2 regions of the Shewanella sp. SR1 genome follow, and region 1 is predicted to be linked to the other one. Evidence: riboswitches for the same ligand, from Rfam matches in the RefSeq annotation. Region 1 holds a riboswitch; the other holds the start of a gene.
What was found. A riboswitch is a leader RNA that binds a small molecule or an ion and turns the genes downstream of it on or off. The one in region 1 is predicted to bind lysine.
Positions count from the first base shown of each region.

Region 1 (8,080 bases):
GTTCACGGCCAGTCATTTTCATCAGTAGATCGGCACGAGTCAAAATTTTGCCTGGGTTTTCAACAAAGTGCAGCATAGCGCGGAATTCGCTACGTGGCAGTTTGTAAGATTCACCCTGTGGGCTCACTAATGAACGGCTGTTGATCTCTAAGCTCCAATCGTTGAAGCGATAGTATTCTACTGAGCTCTTTTCTTCGACTTCGGCACCAGCGCTGTTGACGCGAGTCAGAAGGTTACGAGCACGAATCGTCAATTCACGTGGGTTGAACGGCTTGGTAATATAATCGTCCGCGCCAATTTCAAGTCCAAGGATTTTGTCGACTTCGTTGTCACGACCTGTCAGGAAGATCAGACCGATGTTGTTGATTTCACGTAGTTCACGTGCCAACAACAGGCCATTCTTGCCTGGCAAGTTAATGTCCATAACGACCAAGTTAATTTTGTTTTCCTGCATAGCCTTATGCATTTCTGCGCCATCATTGGCCTCAGTTACCACATACCCTTCTGCCTCGAAAATACTTCTCAGCGTGTTACGGGTAACGGCTTCATCTTCAACGATCAGAATGTGCGGATTTTGCATATTATTTACCTAAATTTTAATCAGTTTATACTAACCAATAAGAGCAACTTACTTCGGGCTCTTATATTCATAAAAGCGTTGATACTTCCTTGAACTGCTTTGTGCTCAAAAGGAAAATCTTTACGGTGACATCTATATCTGGATGTAGATTAAGTGCACGTTTAAGTGTAATACGAGAAAACGTAATCAGTACCAACTTCGATAAGCAATAGTTAGAATAAGTTCCTTAACTATTGTTTTTTTTAAATGTTTAAAAGACAAATCAAATGTAGAACACATTTTAAACAGATGCCCGGTCAGTTCACGTTACTTAAAGCGATATATGTAACAAACTGTATTGAACGATAAGCATCTTGCTCAATCTGTTTCAACTCACCAGTACGTACATTGTACTCGTTTTAGTCATTTGTTAACAAATGAAATGTTAACAAATTTTAGGTGAGTCGGGTTTTTTACCATGATATTTACTTTAGCTATTGATTAGTATAACTAATGTATTTGCCATTCCTGTGAGCCAGTTCACGCCTCTTTGGATTTTACAATCACTCTGCTACACTAGCCTGGGTTCATTTTTCGATTAGACTACCAATGGACAATAAGACTCAAGATTTGTGGCAATGTTACCAAGCGCCGTTATTTTTGCTGACTCAAGCATTATCCTGTGATTTTTCCTTTGCTGTTATTACCGCTCATAATCCCGCTTCAAAGCTGCTTTCTCCCAGTCAAAACCGTTTACTCGATCGCCAACTTCTCCGTGAAATTGAATTACTCGGCAGTCCCTATCGTGCTTTAGTGGGCGCGGCGCCGGATTTATCCCACATGGAAAAAAGCTGGGCCGTGTTTATCGATAGAACGATGGCGCTGCAATTGGGGAAGAAATTTAATCAATACGCGATTTATGTGGTCGAACAAGGGGATGTGAGCTTAGTGCCTTGCACCTTGGCCGGACATGATGAAGTGTGTTTAGGCAAATTTAGTGATTATGTGCAGTTGGTATACGAGTTACCCGATTTAAGCACTTAGTTGTTTTCAAAAGATTTTATTTAAATTATTCATTTGTTATGAAATTAGCATTGACTTCATTAGGGGTTTATTGCTACTTTTTTCGTCCCTTTCCTAGGAAAGGAACAGAAGAGGAGCGTTAACTAGGTAGTCGGTCAGAGGAGCACAAACTCCAGCGATGACTGATGAGGGAGATTAACGCCGAGGCATAGATATGGTTGCTGCATGTTTATGTCGGTCGCTCAGGCTGAATCCTGACGATTGTCACCTGTAATTGGTGGAGAGCTTCTGGTGACGATTGCTGTTTCCCTTCTTTTGGGGTGCGTTATCATTGAGCACCAGGCTCTTCGAACGAAGTTAGTTCGGAGTGTGATCATGTTAGTTAATCAATATTTTATTCAATCTGCGTTTATTTCTTGCCCTACGTGTTTCACGGAGGTGCGCTAATGTCCCTCGTTGTCGCAAAATTTGGTGGCACCTCAGTCGCCGACTATAACGCTATGAATCGCTGTGCCGACATAGTGTTAGCTAATCCTCATTGCCGTTTAGTCGTGGTCAGCGCATCGAGTGGCGTGACCAATCTGTTAGTGGAATTGACTCAAGAATCCATCAACGACGATGGTCGATTACAGCGATTAAAACAAATTGCCCAAATTCAATACGCGATTTTAGATAAGCTCGGTCGTCCTAACGATGTGGCCGCCGCATTAGATAAATTATTGAGTCGCATGTCAGTATTGAGTGACGCGCTCGCATCACAACGCAGCAAAGCGACCATGGATGAGTTGTTGTCCCTCGGTGAGCAATGTTCTTCGGCGTTGTTTTCAGCAGTCATCCGCGAGAAAGGTGTTAACTCCAGCGCCTTCGATGTACGCCGAGTATTACGTACCGACAGCCACTTTGGCCGCGCGGAACCTCAGGTTGAGCAGATTGCGACTTTAGCTCGTGATTATCTTCAGCCACTATTAGCGGAACAAGTGATTGTCACACAAGGCTTTATCGGTGCCGATGAAGCAGGTCAAACGACCACATTAGGCCGCGGTGGTAGTGATTATTCTGCTGCGCTGTTAGCCGAAGCGCTACGCGCCTCAGCGGTCGAGATTTGGACCGATGTCGTAGGGATTTATACAACCGATCCTCGCCTTGCGCCCAATGCCTTTCCGATTGCCGAGATCAGCTTTAATGAAGCCGCCGAGATGGCGACCTTTGGTGCCAAGGTATTGCATCCTGCGACCATTCTTCCTGCTGTTCGTCAACAAATTCAAGTGTTTGTGGGTTCAAGTAAAGAGCCTGAAAAGGGCGGGACTTGGATCCGTCATCAAGTGGAAGATGCGCCCGTATTCCGCGCTGTGGCTTTGCGCCGCGACCAAACCCTGTTAAATCTTCACAGCTTGCAAATGTTGCATGCACAGGGCTTTTTAGCGGAAACCTTTGCGACATTGGCGCGACATAAGATCAGTGTGGATTTAATTACCACCTCAGAAGTGAACGTGTCTCTAACCCTCGATAAAACTGGCTCAGATTCAAGTGGCCAAGGTTTGTTGAGTGAGGCATTGTTGCAAGAATTATCACAGCATTGCCGGGTGCGCGTCGAAGACGGTTTGGCCTTAGTGGCGATTATCGGTAACCGCATCGCGACCACGCCAGGTATTTGTCGCCGTGTGTTTGAAGTGTTAGAACCACACAATGTGCGGATGATTTGCCAAGGCGCCAGCCCACATAATCTGTGTGTGTTAGTGGCAGAATCGGAAGCGGCGCAAGTGGTGAAATCGCTGCATCAAAATCTGTTCGAAGGCGCTTAATATGCTGCCGACAACATCGTCTCTGCAAATTGGCGAGCTTGCCGCAGGGCAAGCGCTTACCTTGCCTATTTACCATTTTAAGCCGAGCGACGATAAGGCGACTGGCCCTAAAGTGTATATTCAGGCCAATGTCCACGGCGCTGAAGTGCAAGGTAATGCGGTGATTTATCAGTTGATGAAGCAGCTCGAACACTGTGACATCCGCGGCGAAATCACCTTAGTGCCGCTTGCCAATCCTCTTGGGATCAACCAAAAAAGTGGTGAGTTTACCCTTGGCCGATTTGATCCTATTACGGGGGCGAATTGGAATCGTGAGTATTTGAATCATGCTATCGATTTGCCAACTTGGTATAGCGAACATGCCAAGTTGAGTGATAGCGAGCTGATCCAAGCTTATCGCAGTACTTTGGTTGAAGCCTGTCAGCAAAAATTACGGCATGAATGGGGCATTACAACCGGGCATAGGCTTGCGGTTAATCTGCAGATTATGGCCCACGGCGCGGATATAGTGCTCGATCTGCATACGGGTCCTAAATCCTGTAAGCACTTGTATTGTCCTGAATATGACTTAGCTGCCGCGCAGTTTTTGTCGATCCCTTATACGCTTGTTATCCCCAACACCTTTGGTGGTGCTATGGATGAGGCAGCGTTTTGTCCTTGGTGGCAATTAAGTGATTTTGCAAAAGCGCAGGGGCGAGATTTAGCCGTTGCTGTGTCAGCGTTAACCTTGGAGTTGGCGAGCCAAGAGCGCGTCTGTCTTGAGGATGCGTTGGTTGATGCCCAAGGGATTTTGGCGTATTTAAGCCACAGCGGCGTGATCGCTGAAACTGTTGCGCCCGCTAAAATGCAGCGCTTTGGTTGTTACCTTAAGGACTATAAAAAGTATCACGCGCCAAGTTCAGGGTTAGTGGAATACCTCGCGCCTGTGGGTGAGCCACTGACTGCGGGACAGCCCTTAGTGAATTTACTGCGTATGGATTTATACGGTACGGCAGATGAGCTAAAGACGGTCAGTTTGCCGCAGGACTGCGTGCCGATTTTGCATTTTGCTTCGGCGTCTGTGCACCAAGGGACAGAGCTTTATAAAGTCATGACTCATGTGTTTGAGTTGCCGACGACATAATCGCCCGCTTAGAGCATAAGCATTAGCTCATAACATTCAGCTTATAAGAATGAACGAAAACAACGCAATCCTAATCGATTGGCGTTGTTGTTTTTAAGGTGGCTATAACCACTTAAATCGATAAAACAGTGCCATTTGTAGGGCGACGAGTGAGATTAATATGCCGCAGAAGGTGGCGAAGGCCCAAGTGTTGTCGGCGCCCGGTATGCCGCCAATATTGACCCCGAGTAAGCCGGTTAAAAAGCCTAATGGTAAGAAAATTGCCGACACTAAAGATAAGAAATATAAGCGTTTATTGAGCTGTTCCGATTGTTGGCTGAGTAATTCTTCCTGAGTCACATTCGCCCTATCGCGCAGGGCATCGAGATCTTCAATGGTGCGGATAAGCTTATCATTTGTTTCCCTGAGTTTAAGTCGCTCCGAATCGTTAAACAGACTAACTTGCTCGGAAATCATTTTTGAAAAGGCTTCACGCTGGGGCGCTAAATAGCGGCGAATGGCGACAGTTTGGCGGCGTAGTTCGGCGATATCTGTGCGTAAGTCTTTTACATTGCCCGAGACAACGAGCTCTTCTAAATCAGAGAGTTGTTCTTCTAACTTATCGATGAACTCGACTTTACGGTTAGTGAGTCGCTCGCAGACAGCGACGATAAAGTCGCCCGTAGTTGCAGGCCCATTGCCCTCAAGGATCAGCTCGGCGACATCTTTGACCGACTGTAACTCGCGATCGCAGGTGGATATGATCCGCTGTTTATCGGCATAAATACGCACGGCCACCATGTCTTCGGGAGCTGAATTGGGGTTGAGGTTGACGCCGCGTAACGCGAGCAATATGCCTTCGCCGGCGATAACGGCGCGGGGGCGAGTATCTTGGGCGAGTAGGGCATCACTCTCGACCTTCGGCAGGCCGCTATTGAGTATCCAGTGGCGCGCCTTTTTATTGCGATAGCGAAGGTGCAACCAGAGTAGACCATCCTGCGGATCCCATTTTTCGATCTGTTCCAAGCTTAAGGTGGAACCCGCTTGGGCGCCGCTTAGCACTAAACTGTAGATAAATCCTTCGTGCATATCGCATTCCATATAACTTTCAAAATCATACAAACAAGCTAACTGATTTTGCCATGAAAATGAAGTCAGTACTTGTGCTTAACGGATATGAGGCCAACGCCAATAGAGTTATACCAATCACATTAAATATCTAATCAGTTCAGAGCCTCACAGGTATTTCAATCCAAGGCAGGAATGGTTATTCCCTTTTAAGCCAATGCAACACGGGAGTGGGATGCCTGTGTGGCTCCCGAAGGGCGGCTGATGTTAACGGCATGGCAACGCGCTTTATACTGCGTTTAAGGCTTCAAGCCTTCGCCTTGTCTAAAGCGCGTTGAACTCCCGCTGAATGAACAGATATTTTGTACGATTGGTATTAAATCGGCTGTGCTGCGTGGGGCGAGCAACTTCGGCAAGGATAGGTTAAAATTAGCATTAGTAGGCTTAGAGCAAAGAGACAATAAAATGGAATACGAATTTCGGCGTAACAGTTTAACCGGCACTTTTCTGGCCAGCTTTAGCATGGATCATGAAGTGCTGGGGCAATGGTTTACAGAAGAATTAGGGCCTGAGTTAGCCAAAATTCAGCAAGTGTTAGACATTATTAGAGAAATTCAAACCGATAAACGCGGTGCATGGCGTCTCGTCGGTAATGATTTCACCTTAGAGTTAGAGCGTGAGCAGGCGCGGGTGTTTGCGAATACGTTAGGTTTCGAGCAAGAGTATGAATTAGAAGAGGCGATGTCACTCTATGATGCTGAATCTGAAGCCTATTGTGGCTTAGAGGACTTTGAGCTGGCGCTACTGAGTTGGCAGACATTTATCGAGAAAGGTCTGTAATCGTCCATTCAAATCCTGTTCGATAAAAACATAAAGGCAATCATAGGATTGCCTTTATTGTTTGCGCTATACCTCGCTAAACTCAGGTATTACTGATTAAGGTAGCGTACCGCCATTTCGGTTCTCGACTTGGCATTGGCTTTGCGCAGTAGGTTTTTCACGTGCACTTTGACTGTGCCTTCACTAATGTGTAAATGCTCTGAAATCATCCGATTACTTAAGCCTTCCGCCAGTTGCTCTAGAATTTGCAGCTCCCTTGGCGTCAGGCTCGAAATCCATTCTTGCTCATCGGTCGCATCTTTTAGCTCGTAGAGGTATTCCTCCACTTCATCGCTGATAACTCTGTGGCCAAGCATGGCATTTTTGAGTTTTTCGAGCAGTAAATCGGGCTCAGTATCTTTGAGCAAATAGCCGTCGGCTCCTGCGCGTAATAAACGGATCACATCCTGTTTGGCATCGGAAACTGTGAGTATCACTATGCGCGAGGTGACGCCCTCTTGGCGCATGGCATTGAGCGTATCTAGGCCTGTCATGCCTTTCATATTCAGATCGAGCAAGATGATATCGGGCTCATCGGTGGCGACGGCGGTTAATGCATCTAAACCACCACCGGCTTCGCCAAAAAGGCTGAAGTCTGGATCTGAGGCAATGAGCTGGCAGATGCCTTTGCGTAAGAGGGGATGGTCGTCGACCACAAGTACGGAATAAGGTTTACCCATTTGAAGGCTCCTGTTGAGAGGGGAAAATAAGCGTCACTCTAGTACCACTTGAACCTTTGCTGTGCTGCGCAAGATTGAATGAATGGTTAGGCTTGAGTGTATCGTCTTGTTCGTTGCATCCTTGCTCAATCGTGGTTGCCGTAGCAGGTTTAAATCTGCTTATCTCGTTGTCGCTAAATACGACTTTACCTGAAAGTTTGCTGGCTCGCTCATGCATAATCCCTATGCCAAAGTGTTGATCTCGTTCTTTTAAATGTCCAATACCTATGCCGTTATCGCAAACATTGATATTGACCATGCCCTCGTCATCCTTATAACAATGGATATTGATGAGGCTGGCCTCGGCGTGTTTGATGGCGTTTAAGGTCGCTTCCCGAGTGATCTGCAGTATGTGAATATGTTGCTTTGCCTCTAGCCATTGTGGTGCAAGTTTATAGTCTAAGGTGATCTTGATACTCGTCTTGGTTCTGAGCTGCTCAAGCATAGCCTCTAAGGCACTTTTTAGATCGGGTTCTTTAATCGTGAGTCTAAAGGTCGACAGCAATTCCCTGAGCTGCACATAGGCAGTGCTCACGCCTTCATTGATTTCGGTTAATTGAGCCTCAACGGTAGGGTTGCGGCAGCTGTGATCTAAGTTTTTGCGTAATAAGCTAATTTGGATTTTAAGGAAGGACAGCACTTGACCTAAGGAGTCGTGTAATTCCCGTGCGATTACGCCGCGTTCCTCCATCAGCGCCAGTTGTTGTCTTTGCTCAGTGGCGTTGTGGATCACAATTGAGCGAGTCAGCATAATCGCGAAATTATTAAATAGCGCGATATTCGGTGTTTGATCGGCAATCAACTCTAAGTAACCCAGATTCGCTTGCTCAAATTGCAGCGGGAAACGGGTGCTGTTTTGAGTTACCTCTGGCCAGCCGCCATCGGCCTCAATCACTTCAAGCTCTTGCTCTGGATACTGGATAATCAG
Region 1 covers NZ_JAJAEF010000001.1:129,889-137,968, reverse strand. The annotation lists gene arcA (two-component system response regulator ArcA) at 1-580, opposite strand, end outside; gene KV201_RS00635 (DUF3293 domain-containing protein) at 1,169-1,603, shown strand; lysine riboswitch at 1,704-1,878, shown strand; gene lysC (lysine-sensitive aspartokinase 3) at 2,029-3,384, shown strand; gene KV201_RS00625 (succinylglutamate desuccinylase/aspartoacylase family protein) at 3,386-4,507, shown strand; gene KV201_RS00620 (zinc transporter ZntB) at 4,610-5,575, opposite strand; gene KV201_RS00615 (YacL family protein) at 6,020-6,394, shown strand; gene KV201_RS00610 (response regulator) at 6,484-7,113, opposite strand; gene narQ (nitrate/nitrite two-component system sensor histidine kinase NarQ) at 7,106-8,080, opposite strand, start outside.

Region 2 (8,080 bases), on a different contig from region 1:
AATGCCGTTCACTCTTAAGTGAACGGCATTAAGCATAATGCTGGCTGATTTATTTGTAGCAGTGGAAAGGCTTCAATTAAGGTTTAGCTAATTGCGCCTTTAGATTTGATTTTTAGCACTATGATGCTAACCACAAACACCACACTACAGGCCACTAAACCAGCCACAACTGACTCAGTAAATCCAAGTACGACATAACCCGTTAAGCTAATAAACGCCGCAATTAATGCATACGGTAGCTGAGTGACGACATGGTCGATATGGTGACAACTCGCGCCCGTAGACGACAAAATCGTAGTATCGGAAATCGGTGAACAGTGATCGCCAAATACCGCGCCCGCCAGCACAGAAGCAAGCATAGGTAGCATCATGCCAGTGTGACTTCCCATCGCCATATCCGCAGCAATCGGCAACATGATACCGAACGTGCCCCAGCTAGTACCGGTTGAGAACGCAGTAATACCCGCTAACACAAACATTAGGGCAGGCAAAAAGGCGAACGGAATATTGCCCGTCGCGAGACTTGCCATAAACTTGCCGGTTTCGAGTTGGCCAATCACGCCTGCGATAGTCCAAGCAAATAACAGGATATAAATCGCTGGCAGCATAGAGCGAGCGCCCTGCACTATGCCTTTGACTATCATTGATTTCTCAACGCCTTGGACTAAATTCAATATCAGCGAAATCGCTAAACCGATTAATGCACCAAAGAAAAGGGATGAACTGACATCGGTTTTCTCAAATGCTGAAATAATATTAAATTCAATCCCTTCAGCGGCAAGTACTTGAGCGCCACTGTTGACCATAAAATACAGGGTCGCAAATACCAATACAGTAATAGGCAAGAATAACCCTAAGATCTTACCGGTTTCGGCCTCAGGTAAATCCGCATTGGCTCCAGGCGGTAATCCTTTTGACTCATCGTATAAATTACCACGTTGGGCATTGAGTTCATGCTCGCGCATTGGCCCAACATCTAATCCCATAAAGACAACGAAAAGTAATAATAACAAGGAGAAAATTGCATAGAAGTTCATTGGGATCATTTGAATAAAAATACTCAAATGGCCCGTATCAGCAAAACCATGGGCCGTTAATATTCCACCAATAAGTGCAATAATATACGCGCCCCAACTTGATACTGGAGAAATAACGCACACAGGTGCCGCAGTAGAATCTAATAAATAAGCTAACTTAGCGCGGGAAATATAATAACGGTCGGTAACAGGTCTAGCGACCGAACCTACGACTAAGCTATTGAAATAGTCGTCAATAAAAACCACACACCCTAAAAACATGGTTAATAATTTAGCGTCACGTTTATTACGTATATGTAAACGAGCCCAATCGGCAAAAGCCCGCGCGCTGCCACTTACGGTAATTAACGCTGTGATCATTCCCAGTACAATTAAGAAACCGAGAATATATAAGTTCCACGAATTAAGGCCTTCGCCCGTCCAAAAAAGTCCTTTAACGCCATTAAATACAAATTCACCCGTCGCTACAGGTGAAAATTGATTGAGCAATAAAGCACCAATTAAAATACCTAACCCCAAAGAAAGCAGTACACGGCGAGTTAAGATCGCCAACACAATAGCCACCGCAGGCGGCAGCAAGGAAAGCGCCGAATCGGCATAATTCATAACAGTCATTGATTATTATCTTCGTTAAATACGAATGGAGGGCGACTGAACTGGTGGGGAAAGGCAATAGATACCCAAGGTCACCTGTCCTATCAGTAGCGCTCCATAGTAACTATTTCCAATATCCATATCGGAAAATACTATGGCAGTGTTGCACCTATTAGGTACAACCCCAGCAGTTGATCGTGATAAATCGAACCACTTCGGCACCAAATCCTTTCGCAATCGATCAACGGAATCACCCTACTGATCACTACTAATATTTGGCGCGCCTCTACTTCTAAGAACGCCCGTACCCGAGCGTGAGGCACATAAAAACATAAGCGGCTTAGCAGATGCTACCGCAAAGCCACTTAATGTGACCTAGATCACAGTTTAAATCAACCGAGACTTGTGATCAGCTCAGGAACCGCCTCAAATAAGTCCGCAACTAAGCCATAATCGGCAACTTGGAAAATTGGCGCTTCAGGATCTTTGTTAATAGCAACGATTACTTTCGCGTCTTTCATGCCCGCTAAATGTTGAATCGCGCCAGAAATTCCCACAGCAATATATAAGTTAGGCGCAACGATTTTACCGGTTTGACCCACTTGTAAATCGTTAGGCACGAAGCCAGCATCAACTGCCGCGCGTGATGCGCCAACCGCAGCACCGAGCTTGTCAGCAAGCTGCTCTAACATGCCGAAGTTTTCACCACTGCCCATACCACGGCCGCCAGAAACAATAATGCCAGCATTACCTAACTCTGGACGGGCTGATACCGTCAAAGATTGAGAAACAAACTGAGTTCTCGCTTCAAACACTTTATCGAGTGTCGTCACAGCCGCGCTGTTACCTTCTGGCGCAGCATCAAACGCACTGGCGCGTACTGTCATCACTTTGATGGCATCATGGCTTTGCACTGTCGCTAAGGCGTTACCCGCATACACAGGGCGCACAAAAGTGTCCGCACTGACGACGGTAATGACTTCAGAGATTTGCGCAACATCTAATAATGCTGCCACACGCGGAAGCGTGTCCTTACCTAAGCTCGAAGCAGAAGCCAGAATGTGGCCATAGTTTGGCGCTAAGTCCACCAGCAATTTGGCAAAATTTTCCGCTAAATGCGCTTCATACACGCTGGCATCGGCAACGAGCACTTGGCTAACGCCTTGTAGTGCTTGCGCAGCTTGGACAACCGCGCCACATTGGTGACCCGCAACCAGTACATGCACTTCATCGCCAATGGCGCGGGCGGCAGTGACGATTTTTGCCGTATCGAGTTTCAGTGCGGCATTATCATGTTCAGCTAATACTAAAATGGCCATTTAGATCACCTTCGCTTCATTTTTTAACTTTTCAACTAGCTCAGCAACCGACGCTACCATGATGCCTGCTTTACGCTCTGCTGGCGGAGTGACCTTCACAACCGTTTGGTGACTCTTTAACGTCACGCCCAAGTCAGCCACTGTAAAGACTTCTAATGGCTTACGCTTGGCTTTCATAATGTTAGGCAGTGAAGCATAACGAGGTTCGTTCAAACGTAGATCGGCAGTCACGACTGCAGGTAGCGGCATAAGTAAGGTTTGCATACCACCGTCAACTTCGCGAGCGACTTGCACAGATTGACCTTCCAATTTGATTTCAGAAGCAAAGGTCGCCTGTGGCATATCCATCAGCGCCGCGAACATTTGACCAGTTTGGTTGTTATCGCCATCGATAGATTGCTTACCAAAAATCACCAGTTCGGCTTGTTCTTTGTCTTGTACCGCTTTGAGCAATTTGGCGATAGATACTGGCACCAGTTCTTCTTCAGTATCGATATGAATCGCACGGTCTGCGCCTAATGCGAGCGCGGTACGTAATTGTTCTTGCACGGCTTTATTACCAATACTGACAACAACCACTTCAGTAGCGCTACCCGCTTCTTTTAAACGAACCGCTTCTTCTACTGCGATTTCACAAAAAGGGTTCAACGCCATTTTTAGGTTTGCAGTGTCAACACTTGTATTGTCAGCTTTGACCCTGACCTTCACATTGGCATCAACAACGCGCTTAACGGGCACCAATACTTTCATAGGGTTTCCTTCCTACACTTTCATGTACATGGACAAAACATTGGTTAATACCAATGCAGGATAGAGCAACTTTACGTCCTGTTAACGTTAACGTCAACCAAAGTCAAACGCCTGTTTGCATTTTTTAATCCGCGCAACGGCTACTTTTTTGGACACTTATTTGAGTAAATAAGAAAAGTTCAAAATATAAATAATATTTAATTTACTTAAAACGCATAATTTTATTTGATTCGAGCTATATTAGTTTCTATCATTTAGGTGTTGTTCACCATTATCCTGTATTAAAAATTAGAGTGGGACGAAAATAGATATGAGCGAATTTTTAGAGATATTAACTCACGGCCGTCGTTTTAAAGCAGCAGTTAAAGAACTTAGCGTTGAAGAGTTACGTGATTTAGCCGACAAATTAGATAAAATTTTAGTAGAACGCGAGTCTATGGCTGAGGAAGAAGAACAAGCCATGGCAGCTCGTAATGCTAAGATTGAAGAAATCCGTCAACAAATGGAAGCCGTTGGTTTATCAATTGATGACTTAGGTGGCGTAGCTGTTAAAGCAACCGCGAAAAAACGCGCTCCTCGTCCAGCTAAATACCAAATCGAAGTTGACGGTGAAATGGTTCAATGGACTGGCCAAGGCCGTATGCCAACCGTATTTAAGAACGAGATCAATAAAGGTCGTTCTATGGAAGATTTCTTAATCTAATCCAATTCGGTGTGGCGGTTCGAGTAACCAACACACATTTGCATAAAAGCTCGCATTCATTGCGGGCTTTTTTATATCCATTATTGGCTGCAATCTAAAACGACAAGCGTAAATCCCACGCCTCATTCCCGCTCAAATTGCGTTACAATTCAACCTTAGTATTTACATCTGCTTTCAGTTACTCTTTATTCACCCTCATTCGATTGAATAAAATAATGCAGATAAACAATAAGATAATTATAAGCTGCAGCATAATCGCTAGCTTAGTCTCACAGACCACATATGCCCAAATCAAGACAGGGACAACCTCCAATAAACTCACGGCTTTTACCCATGCTGAATTAATGATTGAGCCGGGTAAGCGTTTAAGCGATGCCACTTTATTGGTTGAAAATAATCGAATTAAAGCCATTATTGAGCACGGTGACATTCCCGCTGGCGCATTTAAAGTCGATTTGAGTGGTTATACTATTTACCCTGGATTTATCGATCCTTTCACCGATTATGGGATTGAGTTCGAATATCCAAAACTTGGGCTCACTCGCCCTGTCTATGATATTAAACGTATCGGCGGCAATGCAGACAATGGCGCAATTCATTCTGAAAAAGAATGGTTTAATTACGTTTATCCCAATAAAGAACGCGCGAAAGAGTGGATCAATAATGGCTTTACGAGTGTGCAAAGTAGCAAACTCGACGGAATCTTCCGAGGGACGGGTGTTAGCCTGTCATTAGCAGACAAAACCGCCAACGAAGTGATTTATCGTGCCCGCAGTCAACCTTTTATGGCATTCGATAAAGGCTCATCTGAACAAGATTATCCGTCATCATTAATGGGCAGTATTGCACTTATTAGACAAACCTTTGCCGACGCCAATTGGTATAACCAAAATAAAAACAAACAAGGCAATGGCGCAATAAACAATCAAGTCGAATTTAATATCGCCTTTGAACGCTTAGATAATTTAACCGATAAGCAAATTATCTTTGAAACCAAAAACCTCAACGATCAATTGCGTGCAGCCCATTTGCTCAAAGAACATAAACTGTCAGCCAATCTACTCGGTAATGGTCAAGAATACTCGCGCATCAATGAGTTAAAGGCGCTGAACTACCCGTTAATCTTGCCTTTAAACTATCCGCAAGCACCTGATGTCGGGACAGATGATACCGATCGCGAAGTGTCACTGGCGGATTTAAGACAGTGGGAACGTGCGCCAACCAATCCAGCAGAAGTTGCAAAAGCAGGTATTCCCTTCGCGCTAACGCAGTTTGGTATTAAGACCGATGCTTTTTGGCCGCGACTGCGCCAAGCCATTACTCAAGGTTTAACTGAAGAGCAAGCCTTAGCCGCACTGACCACCCAAGCCGCCGAGATGACAGGCACCGCCGATTTTACCGGCAAACTCGCACCCGGTTACATGGCAGACTTTGTAGTCACTAAGGGCAATATTTTTAAAGAGGGCCAGATCTACAGTGTTTGGTTGCAAGGTCAGGAGCAAAGTCTTCGCTCACTGCCCCAAGCACGATTACTGGGCGATTATCAATTAAGCCTCAATAACCTCACGCTGGATTTATCGCTGCAAGATGTGAGTAAAGGTGATAAACCCAAAATCCAAGGCAGCTTAAGCAGTGGCGAACAAAGCATCGCGCTCACTCAACTTAAGTTAGATGACGACGGTCGATTAAGCTTTACTGCCGATTTGAGCGCCGCAGGCATCAATGGCCTTAGCCGCTTTACCCTGTGGATGGCCGATGACGGTATTCAGGGCCGCATGGTCGATGCCAAGAGTCGCACCACAAATGTTGCCGGTATTGCGATAGCGCAAACTGCAGCGGTTAATAGTGCCACTCAAGAAGACAATCAAACGCCCAAGGATAAAGCCAACACAAGTCTAGTGAGTCACCTCACCTACCCTAACGTCGCTTACGGACTGAGAGAAGCCCCTAATGTTGAGAAGCTGCACATCAAGAATGCCACCCTGTGGACATCGGATAAACAAGGTATTCTCGAACATGCTGATCTCTTGATGGCCAATGGCCGCATCGAAAAAATTGGCCAACAATTAAGTACGCCATCAGGTTATCAAGTCCTCGATGCAACAGGTAAACACCTCACCGCTGGCATAGTCGATGAACACTCGCATATCGCCATTAATGGCGGTACTAACGAAGGAACAGACGCAGTTACCTCTGAAGTACGCATTGGTGATGTGATTAATCCCGACGATATTTCAATCTATCGCGCCTTAGCAGGCGGTGTCACCAGCGCACAAATACTCCACGGCAGCGCCAATCCTATCGGCGGCCAATCGCAACTGATCAAAATGAAATGGGGCGAAACGGCAGAGCAACTTAAATTTGCTAACGCGCCCGCCAGTATCAAGTTCGCGCTAGGTGAAAACGTTAAGCAGAGCAACTGGGGAGAGAAATTTGTACAACGTTTCCCACAAACCCGCATGGGAGTCAAAGCGTTATTTGAAGAAACCTTCGATGCCGCCATCGCCTATGAGAATGCGTTAAAAGCCTATGATGACCTGCGCTCCAGCGATAAGAAAAAAACCGTCGCACCGCGCCCAAGTTATCGCCTGCAGGCGGTGGCCGAAGTATTAAATCAGCAACGTGATGTGCACATTCATTCTTACGTGCAGTCAGAAATTCTGATGTTTATCCGCCTAGCCGAGGCCTATCACTTTAAAGTGCAAACCTTTACCCATGTGCTCGAAGGTTACAAAGTGGCGAGTGAACTGGCCGCCCATGGCGCTGGCGCCTCGACCTTTGCCGATTGGTGGGCCTATAAGTTTGAGGTGTACGACGCGATTCCGCAAAACGCTTGCCTGATGCAAAAAAAAGGCGTGACCACCAGCATAAACTCAGACGACTATGAAATGCAGCGCAGACTCAACCAAGAAGCAGCTAAATCTATGATGTATTGCAATATGTCGAAGGAAGATGCTTGGAACATGGTCACTATCAATCCAGCCAAACAATTAAGAGTCGATGAATTTGTGGGTTCACTCACCCCGGGAAAAATGGCCGATGTCGTGCTGTGGAACGCAGAGCCACTGTCGATTTACGCCAAAGTGACGCAGGCATGGGTTGAAGGAAAACGCTACTTTGACCGCGACCAAGACCAAGTCGCCCAGCTCGCCGTAGTCAACGAGCGCGCCGCACTTATCCAAAAAATTCTCAGCAGTGATGATCAAGCCAAAGCGGGTGAAAAAGTCACGCCACTTAACGAGCCACAGTGGCACTGCGACACCCACTATCAGGCATGGGGCCACACTCATGAGGGAGCCAAATAATGCAACATTCATCTAAACCCGTTTTGTTTGCGGCGCTACTGGGCGCGATTTGCACCACGCTGGCCCCAGCGATGGCCAGCGATATCGTGCCAACACCTAAACAAAGTCGCAGCGTACTGATTAAAAACGCCACTGTGCACACAGTCAGTCAAGGCGTGCTCAGCAACACTGATGTCTTGATTGAAAATGGCAAGATCACGGCCGTTGGGCCTCAACTCACCAGCCAAACCAACAGTGCAACCGCAGAAACCAGTGACACTCAAGTCGTCGATGCCAGCGGTAAACACTTGTATCCGGGCTTAATCGCCCTAGACACCAGCTTAGGTTTGGTCGAAATTGAAATGAGCCGCCCCACGGTTGATAACGCCGAGG
Region 2 covers NZ_JAJAEF010000006.1:81-8,160, forward strand. The annotation lists gene KV201_RS06950 (Na+/H+ antiporter NhaC family protein) at 84-1,652, opposite strand; lysine riboswitch at 1,732-1,928, opposite strand; gene KV201_RS06955 (electron transfer flavoprotein subunit alpha/FixB family protein) at 2,024-2,950, opposite strand; gene KV201_RS06960 (electron transfer flavoprotein subunit beta/FixA family protein) at 2,951-3,700, opposite strand; gene KV201_RS06965 (H-NS family nucleoid-associated regulatory protein) at 4,011-4,403, shown strand; gene KV201_RS06970 (amidohydrolase family protein) at 4,619-7,708, shown strand; gene KV201_RS06975 (amidohydrolase family protein) at 7,708-8,080, shown strand, end outside.
Region 2: another riboswitch for lysine. It lies ahead of KV201_RS06950 (Na+/H+ antiporter NhaC family protein); the one in region 1 lies ahead of lysC (lysine-sensitive aspartokinase 3).